DNA from 2 places in the Geodermatophilus sp. SYSU D00079 genome. Region 1 is predicted to be linked to the other one. Evidence: riboswitches for the same ligand, from Rfam matches in the RefSeq annotation. Region 1 holds a riboswitch; the other holds the start of a gene.
What was found. A riboswitch is a leader RNA that binds a small molecule or an ion and turns the genes downstream of it on or off. The one in region 1 is predicted to bind thiamine pyrophosphate.
Positions count from the first base shown of each region.

Region 2: another riboswitch for thiamine pyrophosphate. It lies ahead of ACI79E_RS11265 (ECF transporter S component); the one in region 1 lies ahead of ACI79E_RS16675 (alcohol dehydrogenase catalytic domain-containing protein).

Region 1 covers NZ_JBJGZS010000022.1:29,402-34,427, forward strand. Annotated here, with positions in the region: gene ACI79E_RS16670 (DUF4386 domain-containing protein) at 69-788, shown strand; gene ACI79E_RS16675 (alcohol dehydrogenase catalytic domain-containing protein) at 799-1,812, opposite strand; TPP riboswitch at 1,805-1,914, opposite strand; TPP riboswitch at 1,966-2,059, shown strand; gene thiM (hydroxyethylthiazole kinase) at 2,052-2,849, shown strand; gene thiE (thiamine phosphate synthase) at 2,846-3,517, shown strand; gene thiD (bifunctional hydroxymethylpyrimidine kinase/phosphomethylpyrimidine kinase) at 3,514-4,344, shown strand; gene ACI79E_RS16695 (DNA polymerase IV) at 4,503-5,026, shown strand, end outside.
Region 2 covers NZ_JBJGZS010000011.1:43,385-48,410, reverse strand. Annotated here, with positions in the region: gene ACI79E_RS11270 (ABC transporter ATP-binding protein) at 1-991, opposite strand, end outside; gene ACI79E_RS11265 (ECF transporter S component) at 1,063-1,710, opposite strand; TPP riboswitch at 1,678-1,781, opposite strand; gene ACI79E_RS11260 (Nramp family divalent metal transporter) at 1,947-3,239, opposite strand; gene ACI79E_RS11255 (Mut7-C RNAse domain-containing protein) at 3,347-4,063, opposite strand; gene ACI79E_RS11250 (aminotransferase class I/II-fold pyridoxal phosphate-dependent enzyme) at 4,067-5,026, opposite strand, start outside.

The DNA of each region.
Region 1 (5,026 bases):
GTACGTCGTACACCTACCGTCGGCGCCATGGGTGTACGCCGTACACCTGCAGAGGGAGGGAGCTGGTCATGCACTCGCACCGGAGGACAGCGGTCATCGCGGGGGTCTTCTTCGTCGTCGCGGCGGTGGCGGCGGTCATCGCGTTGGCGCTCTACCAGCCGGCGCTGGGCGACCCGGACTACGTGCTCGGCGCCGGCGCCGACACCCGCGTGCTGTGGGGCGGCTTCCTGGAGGTCGTGCTCGCCGCCTCGTGCATCGGCACGGCGGTGACCCTGTACCCCGTCGTCCGGGAGCACGGGGAGGGCATCGCGCTGGGCTACGTCTGCGGCCGCCTGCTGGAGGCCGCGGTCATCGTCGTCGGCATCGTCAGCGTCCTGTCGATCGTCACGCTGCGCCGGAACGCCGCGGACGGCGGGGGCACGGACGACGGGACGCTGGCCGCCGTCGCGGAGTCACTCGTGGCCCTGCACGACTGGACGTTCCTGCTGGGCCCGGGCCTCGTCATCGGCGTCAACAGCCTGCTGCTCGCCGTCCTGGTGTACCGGTCCCGGCTCGTGCCGCGCTGGATCGCCGTCCTCGGCCTGGTGGGCGGCCCGGTCGTGTTCGCGTCGTCGACCGCGATCCTGTTCGGCCTCTACGACCAGGTCTCCGTGTGGGGCATGGCCGCCGCGCTGCCCGTGACCGCCTGGGAGATGAGCCTCGCCGTCGTCCTGATCACCCGGGGGTTCCGGCCCGCACCCCGCCCGGCCGTCCCGGTCGCGCGCCCCGCGGTGACCGTCCCCGCCTGAACCGCCCAGGTCAGGGCACGAGCACCGCACGGCCCACGACCCGGCCGGCGCGGAGGTCCCCGAGCACCCGGGCGGCCTCCGCGAGCGGGTGCGTGGTGACCGTGGCCACCAGGCGGCCACGCGCGGCGAGGTCGAGGGCGTCGACGAGCTCGGCGCGACGGTTGCCCACCGAGGTGACGATCCGCTGCTCCGGGACCACCATCGCCAGGGGCGTGATCTCGACCCGGTCGAAGCTGTAGCCGACGTAGACCAGCGTCCCCCGCTTGCCGAGCGCGGCCAGCGCGGCCGCGCCGGTCTCGCGGGTGCCCACCAGCTCGAAGACGACGTCGGCGCCGCGCCCGCCGGTCGCCCTCCGCACGGCCGCTGCCACGTCCTGTCGCGACGCGTCCACGGTCACCTCCGCGCCCAGCTCCGTGGCCAGCGCCAGCCGCTGCGCGGAGCGGGCGACGGCGATCACCCGGACGCCGGCCTCCCGCAGCACCTGTACCAGGGTCAGGCCCACCCCACCCACGCCGTAGACGACGGCGTCCTGGCCCGGGGTGACGCCGGAGACGTCGACCGCGTGCAGCGCCGTCGTCCCGCTGCAGCACAGCGTGGCAGCGGTGGGGAGGTCGACGCCGTCCGGCACCGGCACCGTGGCCGAGGCCGGGACGACCAGCTGTTCGGCGAAACCGCCGTCCGTGGCGAAGGCGAGGAACCCGAGCGGCTCGTCGCACAGGTGGTCCTCGCCGGCACGACACCACCGGCACCGGCCGCAGGCGTGCTGGTAGTGCACCGCCACCCGGTCGCCCACGGCGATCCCGCTGACATCGTCCCCGACCTCGACGACCACGCCGGCGACCTCATGGCCGAGGGTGATCGGCGTCCGCGCGGGCGTGAGCAGCCCGTCGAGGAAGTGCAGCTCCGTCCCGCACACGCCGGCGGCGGCGACGTCCAGCAGCACCTCGGCCGGCCCCGGGACCGGCCGGTCGACGTCCTCCAGCACGAGGGGCTCCCCGGCCCCGTGGAACCGCACGGCACGCATGTGGACTCCATCCCTACGCCGGCATGACCCGGACAGGTTCGAACGGTCGGCGGCCCCAGCCGCCCTCTCAGCCCACTCGGGCGGGCTCCCGCGGTACGGGCGCAGGTTAGCGCGCCGACCCCCGCCGGCCGTCCGGCTGTTAGGTTCGGCGGCAGAAGTGACACGGGGTGTCCCTGCGGGGGCTGAGAGCACACCCGTCGAACCTGCTCCAGTTCGTACTGGCGAAGGGATGTCACGGCGTGGATGCCGACGACCTGCGCGCGGCCCGGGCGGCCCTGCGCGCCACCACCCCCCTGGTGCACTGCCTGACCAACACGGTCGTGCAGACGCTCACCGCGAACGCCCTGCTGGCCGCCGGCGCGGCACCGGCCATGGTCGACGCCCCGGAGGAGGCCGCCGACTTCGCCGCCGTCGCCTCCGCCGTGCTGGTCAACGTGGGCACGGTGAACGCCCGCACCGCCGAGGCGATGCGCCTGGCGGCCCGGTCGGCGGGCGCCGCCGGCACGCCGTGGGTCCTCGACCCGGTGGCCGTCGGCGGGCTGGCCTTCCGCACCGGGCTGGCCACCGAGCTGGTCGGGCTGCGGCCCACGGTGGTCCGGGGCAACGCCTCGGAGGTGATGGCGCTGGCCGGCGCGGGCGGCGGCGGCCGCGGGGTGGACAGCACGGCCGGCGCAGACGCCGCGGCCCCGGCCGCGGCCGACCTGGCCCGCCGCACCGGTGGGGTGGTGGCCGTCAGCGGCGCGGTCGACCTGGTCACCGACGGACGGCGGACGGTCCGCGTGGGGGGCGGGTCGGAGCTGCTGACCCGCACGACCGGCGCCGGCTGTGCCCTGGGCGCGCTGGTGGCCGCCTACGTCGCCGCCACCGGGGACGCCCTCGCCGGCACCGTCGCCGCGCACGCCCACGTGGCGCTGGCCGCCGAGGTCGCCGCCGACCTCGCCGACGGCCCGGGCACGTTCACCCCGGCCTGGCTGGACGCGCTGGACGCCCTCGACGGCGACTCGCTGGCCGGCGCCGACGTCCGGGAACACCGGTGACCCCCTTCGACCCAACCCTCTACCTGGTGACCGACACCGCGCTGTGCGCTCCCCGGCCGGTCGCCGACGTGGTCCGCGCCGCGGTGGCCGGCGGGGTCACCGCCGTCCAGGTGCGCGACAAGACCGCGACCCGCCGGGAGCTGCTGGCGCTCACCCGGGCGGTGCAGGCGGCGCTGGCCGACCGCCCGGACGTGGCCGTCGTGGTCAACGACGCGGTGGACGTCGCCGCGGTCGCCGGCGCCGACGGCGCGCACGTGGGCCAGGACGACCTGCCGCCGGAGGAGGCCCGCGCACTGCTCGGGCCGGACCGGCTGCTCGGGGTGAGCGTCTCCTCGGCGGCCGAGCTCGACGCGGTGCTGGCCCTGCCGGCCGGCACCGTCGACGTCGTCGGCCTGAGCCCGGTGTGGGCCACCCCCACGAAACCGGACGCCGCTCCCGGGCTGGGTCTCGAGGGCACCGCCGCGCTGGCGGCCGCGGCCCGCGCCGGGGGCCTGACCGCGGTGGCGATCGGCGGCATCGACGCCGGCCGGGCGACCCGGGTGGCGCGCACCGGCGTGGACGGCCTCTGCGTGGTGTCGGCGATCTGCGCCGCGGCCGACCCCGGGGCGGCGGCCCGCGCCCTGCGCGCCGGGATCGCCGCCGGCCGTCCCGCGGAGGCGCACCGGTGACCGCGCCGCGCGTGCCGGTCGCGCTCACCGTGGCCGGCAGCGACCCCAGCGGCGGCGCCGGCATCCAGGCCGACCTCAAGACCTTCAGCGCGCTCGGGGCCTACGGGACGGCGGTGCTGACCGCCCTCACCGCGCAGAACACCCGCGGTGTGACCGGTGTGCACCCGGTGCCCGCGGAGTTCGTCGCCCAGCAGCTGGACACGCTGCTCGACGACGTCCCCGTGGCCGCCACCAAGCTCGGCATGCTCGGGACGGCCGAGGTGGTGGCCGCGGTGGCCGGCGTCCTGGCCGCCCGACCCGCCGGCCCGGTGGTCTGCGACCCGGTGATGGTGTCGACCAGCGGCCACCGGCTGATCGACGAGACCGCCGTGGACGCCGTCCGCACCACCCTGCTGCCGCTCGCCGACCTGGTCACCCCCAACGTGCCCGAGGCGGCGGCGCTCCTGGACACCGCGCCCGCGACCGACGTCGACGGGCTGGTCGCCCAGGGGGAGGCGCTGCTGGCGCTCGGGCCGCGGGCGGTGCTGCTCAAGGGCGGCCACCTCGGCGGGGAGGAGAGCGTCGACGTCCTGGTCACCGCGGCCGGCGCCACGCCCACCCGGCGGCCGCGGGTGACGACGACGGCCACCCACGGCACCGGCTGCACGCTGTCCTCCGCGCTGGCCGCCCTCGCCGCCGCGCAGGGGGCCGACGACTGGCTGCCCCTGGTGGAACGGGCCCGGGACTACCTGCAGGCCGCGCTGGCCGCCGGCACCGCGCTGGGCATCGGCTCCGGCGCGGGGCCGGTGCACCACTTCGCCGGCATCTGGGGCCCCACGGGCGGGTGACCACGGGACCGCTGCTCGCCGACACGCCGCAGCGGGCGCGTCCTCGCGCAGGGAACCGATGATCGACTGCGCCGCGGCGCGCTCGGGGGCGTCCACGTCACCCGGTCGGAGGACCGGCGACGATGGGGGCAGGGCCGGCGACAGCGAGGAGGTGGGGCGTGCGGCGGGAGGCGAGCATCCTCCACCTGGACCTCGACGCCTTCTTCGCCGCCGTCGAGCAGCGGGACAAGCCGTCGCTGCGCGGGCGACCGGTGGTCGTGGGCGGGGTCGGCGGCCGCGGTGTGGTGGCGACGGCGTCCTACGAGGCGCGGGCCTACGGGGCGCGCTCGGCGATGTCCACCGCGGAGGCCCGGCGGCGCTGCCCGTCGGGGACGGCGTTCCTCGGCGGCCGGTTCGCCGCCTACCGGCGCACCTCCGACGTCGTCATGGAGCTGCTGCGCGAGCTCTCCCCACTGGTGGAGCCGGTGTCGATCGACGAGGCCTACGTCGACCTCGCGGCCGGTCCCCGCCACGACCTGTCGGTGGACGGTGTGACGGAACTGGCCCGCGAGCTCAAGGAGCGGATCACCGCGGCGACCGGCGGGGTGACCGGGTCGGTGGGCATCGGGTCGTCGAAGCTCATGGCCAAGATCGCCTCCGACCTCGACAAGCCCGACGGGCTGGTCGTCGTCCCCCCGGGGTC
Region 2 (5,026 bases), on a different contig from region 1:
GCTCGTCGCGGACCCGGCCGGTGAGGAACTGGTGCTCCGGGTGCTGGAACACCGTCCCGATCCGTTCCACCAGCTCCGCCGCCGGCCAGCGCGACGGCGGCCGGCCGGGACGGCGCAGGCCCGCGGTGAGCGCCGGCGCGGCGGTGACCTGCCCGGTGGTGGGCGCGCGCAACCCGGCCAGCAGCAGCGCCAGCGTGGACTTGCCGGTGCCGTTGGGGCCGGTCACCGCCAGCGTCCGGCCGGCGCGGAGGACGGCGTCGGTCGGCGGCAGCGCGGGGACGGCGGACCCGCGGTGGGTGTACCCGGCGGCGGCGGCGGTGAGCAGCGGCTCGCCGGGCGGGTGCGGGCAGCGGTCGGGGAAGCGCAGCGGCGCCGGCGTCCACCCGGCCCCGTGCTCGACGGCGCCACCGCTCGGGAGCAGCTCCACGACCCGGTCGACCAGCGGCAGCCAGCCCTCGATGTCGTGGTCGACGACGACCAGCGTGGCGCCGCGGCCGGCGACGGCCCGGGTGACCGCGCCGCGGACCAGTTCGGCGCCGGCGGGGTCCAGCTGGGCGGTCGGCTCGTCCAGCAGCAGCAGCCCCGGCCGCGGGGCGAGGGCACCGGCCAGCACCAGCCGCTGCTTCTGCCCGCCGGACAGCGCCCCGGTCGGCCGGTCGCGGCCGAGGTCGAAGCCGACCGCGTCCAGCGCCGCGTCGACGGCCGGCCAGATCACCGCGGGCGGCGCGCCGGCGTTCTCCAGCCCGAAGGCGACGTCGTCCCCGGCGCGGGTCATGACCAGCTGCGCGTCGGGGTCCTGGAAGACCATGCCGACCCGCTGCCGCCTCCGGTCCGGCGGGACGCCGTCGACGGTGAGCACGCCGACGGCGTCGCCGCTCTCGGGGTCCAGCAGCCCGCCCAGGGCGCGCAGCAGCGTGGACTTGCCCGACCCCGAGGCGCCGGTGAGCAGCACTCGCTCACCCGGCTCGATCCGCAGGTCGACGTCGCGCACGGCCCACGCGCGGCGGGTGGCGTGCCGGAACCCCCACCCGGCCAGCGCGACGGCGGCCGGGCCGGTGCCGTTCAGTGCCGGGTGCGGCCGGAGGCGAACGACGACAGCGCGCCGCTGGCCGCCAGCGCCCGGGTCAGCAGCACGCTGCCCACGCCGGCGACGACCGCGGTGCCGGCCACGACGAGGCCGACGTAGGTCGTCTTCCAGCCCGCGGTCCAGTCGGGGTAGTAGTAGAAGAGGTCGAGGACGGCGGCCATCGCCCCGGCCAGCACCGCCGACAGCAGCGCGGGCACCCAGCCGAACCAGCGGTACCGGAACGCGGCGAACCCGGCCTCACCGGCCAGGCCCTGCAGGATGCCGTAGACGATCGTCGTCGTCCCCCAGGCGGAGCCGAGCAGCGCGGAGACCACCGCCGCGACCAGCTCGGCGAACAGACCGGCGCCGGGCTTGCGGACCACCAGCGGCGCGAGCACCGCCGGCACCAGCCAGACGCCGTACATGAAGGCCTGCCCGGGCGGGAAGGCGGCGAACGCCGTCCCGGTGCCGGCCCACAGCAGGCCCCAGGCCCAGAAGACGACGCCGAAGGCGACGCCGAGGACGGCGGTGACGACGATGTCGACGGTGCGCCAGCGGCCGGGGCGGCCCCGGGTGGGCGCAGCCGACGACGGACGGACGGCCTGCTCGGCCATGTTCTTCCTCCAGACTCCCTGCGCCGGCATGACCCGGATCAGGTTCGAGGGTCTGCGGGATCCCGCACTCTCAGCGCCGAGGCGCTCCCCTGCTGTGTGTTCGGTTGTGCCGCCCAGCCTAGACCGCTGCGCCGGTGCCGCCGTCCGGCCGCTCCCCCGCCGGCTCCGGCGCGGCCCCCACGACGGCGAGATCCCGCGATCTCGCACGCCCCGGGGCTCCGGGACGTGCGAGATCGCGGGATCTCGCCAGAGGGGGAGGGGCCGCCTCAGCCGAGGACGAAGCCCAGGAGCAGGTGCCCGTTGAGGCCGATGATCAGCGCGGCCACGACCGCGCCGGCGATCGTGGTGACCGGCCGGTTCACCCAGTTGCCCATGACCGAGCGGCGGGAGGTCAGCCACAGCAGCGGGACGAGGGCGAAGGGGATGCCGAAGGAGAGCACGACCTGCGACCAGACCAGCGCGGTCGTCGGGTCCCCGCCCAGCACGAGCACCGCCAGCGCCGGGGCCAGGGTGATCAGCCGGCGGGCCAGCACCGGGATGTGGCGGCGCAGGAACCCCGCCATGACCACCTGCCCGGCGTGGGTGCCGACCGAGGAGGAGGCGAACCCCGACGCCAGCAGCGCGACGGCGAAGGCCAGCGCCGCCCCGGTGCCCAGCTGGTCGCCGAGCCCGGCGTGCACGCTCTCCAGCGACTCGATGCCGTCGTCGGCGGTGAACAGCTGCGCGGCGATGACCAGCATCGCGGCGTTGACCAGCCCGGCCAGGCCCATGGCCACCAGGACGTCGATCCGCTGGGCCTTGAGCAGCCGGCGCCGGCCGCTCTCGGTGCGCCCGGCGGTGACGACGTCGCCGTAGCGGCCCGGGGTGAGCGCGGAGTGCACGTAGATGACGTGCGGCATGACCGTGGCGCCCAGGATGCCGGTGGCCAGCAGCAGGCTCTCCGACCCGGAGAACGACGGCACCATGCCCGAGGCGACCCCGCCGGCGTCGACGCCGGAGCTGACCAGCGTGTAACCGAAGCCCAGGCCGATGACCAGCAGCAGCCCGGCGATGACCCGCTCGAAGGGCCGGTGCCCGCGGGACTGCGCGGCCAGCAGCACGAACGCGACCACGGCGGTGATGACCCCGCCGATCGGCAGCGGCACCCCGAACAGCAGGTTCAGCGCCACCGCGCCGCCGACGATCTCGGCCAGGTCGGTGGCGATGGCCACCGCCTCGGCCTGCACCCACAGCCCCTTGGTGACCGGGCGGGGCAGGTTCTCCCGGCACAGGGTGGCCAGGTCGCGCCCGGTCGCCAGCCCGAGCTTGGCGGTCAGCGACTGGATGAGCATCGCCATGAGGTTCGCCGCGACGATGACCCACAGCAGCGTGTAGCCGAAGGAGGCGCCGCCGGAGAAGTTGGTCGCGAAGTTGCCCGGGTCCACGTAGGCCACCGCGGCCACGAACGCCGGCCCCAGCAGGGGCCAGATCCGGCGGCGGCTGCCCGGTGCCGGCCTCCGTTCGGGCGAGCCGACCAGGGTGGTCGGGAGGACTGCGGCCTCGGTCTTCGACAGGTACACGGCGGCCTCGCAGCGGTGCGACGGTGGATGGGCACTCCTCGCTGTGCCCGCGCCCGCTGACACGCCGGGGCCAACGTGTGGCCCCCGGGGGCCGAGGTGAGGCTGTCCTACGCGGTGCCGTGGTCCCGCCGCTCCGCCGCGGCGACGAGCGCCCCGATCCGGCGGGCGTGCGCGCCGTGCCAGTAGACCCGGTCGCACGCCGGGCAGCGGGAGAACGCGTCGTAGCTGCGGCGGGTGCCCGGCGGCAGGCGGTCGGCGACCGCCGCCTTGGCCACCGGCGCCAGCGGCGCGCCGCAGGCGGTGCAGCGGGTCAGCGGGGCCAGCAGGGGGGCGAACCGGTCGAGGACGTCGGCCAGCTGGTCGTCGGGCCGGCTGCCGCGCACCAGCGCGCCCCGGACCAGGGCCTGGCGCATGAGCAGCCCGCGGTCCTGGGTGAGCAGGGCGCGCTCCTCGGCGTTCGCGCGCTCGACCAGCTCCGGGTCGTCGGCGTCGTTGGACCAGGCCGCGTCGACCCCGAGCAGCCGCAGCCGCCGGGCCAGCGCCCCCAGCCCGACGTCGAGGAGGAAGCCGCCCGGCGGTGCGGGCTGGGGCCGGGGCAGGGGGACGACGTCGACCACGCCGTCCCGGTGCACGCGGGCCTCCGGGCCGGCGGGGACGCCGTCCAGCCGCACCCCGCCCACCTCCGTCGGCGGGACGCCGGCGGCCCGCAGCACGTGCCCGAGCGTGGCGTCGGGGTCGAAGGCCAGCCGCCGCTCGCGGGACGGGCGGTCCCGCGGGCGGAGGAGGAAGGCCAGCTCCGGCGGCACCCGGACGACGACGGCCACGACTCACGCGACGACGCGGAGGGTCTCCATCGACGGGTCCGCGGCGTCCGGGACCAGCATCCCCGCCTGCACGCCGCTGGTCAGGTAGTCGACGGCCTCCTGGGTGATCCGCTCGCCGGGCGCCAGCACCGGCACGCCCGGCGGGTAGGGGCTGACCAGCTCGGCGGCCACCCGCCCGACCGCCTGGGCCGCGGGCACCTGTTCCACGCGGGCGAAGAACGCCTCCCGGGGCGTCATGACCTGCTCCAGCTCGAGGCCCTGCGGCGAGGGGAGGTCCACCCGCGGCGGGCGCTCCATCGACGCGGCACCCTCCACCAGGGCCCGCATCGCGTCCAGCAGCGCCTTCTCCGTCTCGTCGTCGTCGGCGTGGGTGATGCGGACGTTGATCCGCAGGGTGTCCGCCGACCCGACGTCCACGTGGCAGGCGGCGCGCAGCCAGTCACCGGCCTGGAAGCCGGTGATGCCCAGACCCCGGACGTCGACGGTGATCGCCAGCGGGTCGACGTCGAAGGCGCCGCCGGTGCCGATCACCTCCCGGCCCATGACCGCCAGGCCGGGCAGCGCGGCCAGCTCCGCCCGGATCCGCCCGGCCCGCTCGATCGCCGTCCCCAGCAGCTGCTCGCCCTGCTCGACCATGTGCCGCCGCCACCCGTCGAGGGTGAGGTAGACCAGCGACGAGGAGCTCGTGGTGCCCAGCAGGTCCTCCCGCTGCTCGAGCACCTCCGGGTCCACGCGCGAGCCCTTGAGGTGGAACACCGAGCTCTGCTCGATCGCCGCACCCATCTTGTGCACGCTGGTGACGACGACGTCGGCGCCGGCGTCCATGCCCCAGGCCGGCAGGTCGGGGTGGAACGGGAGGTGCGCGCCCCACGCCTCGTCGACGATCAGCGGGAGGTCCCGCTCGTGGCAGGCCTCCGCGACGCCGGCGATGTCGGCGCAGGTGCCCCAGTCGGTCGGGGTGAT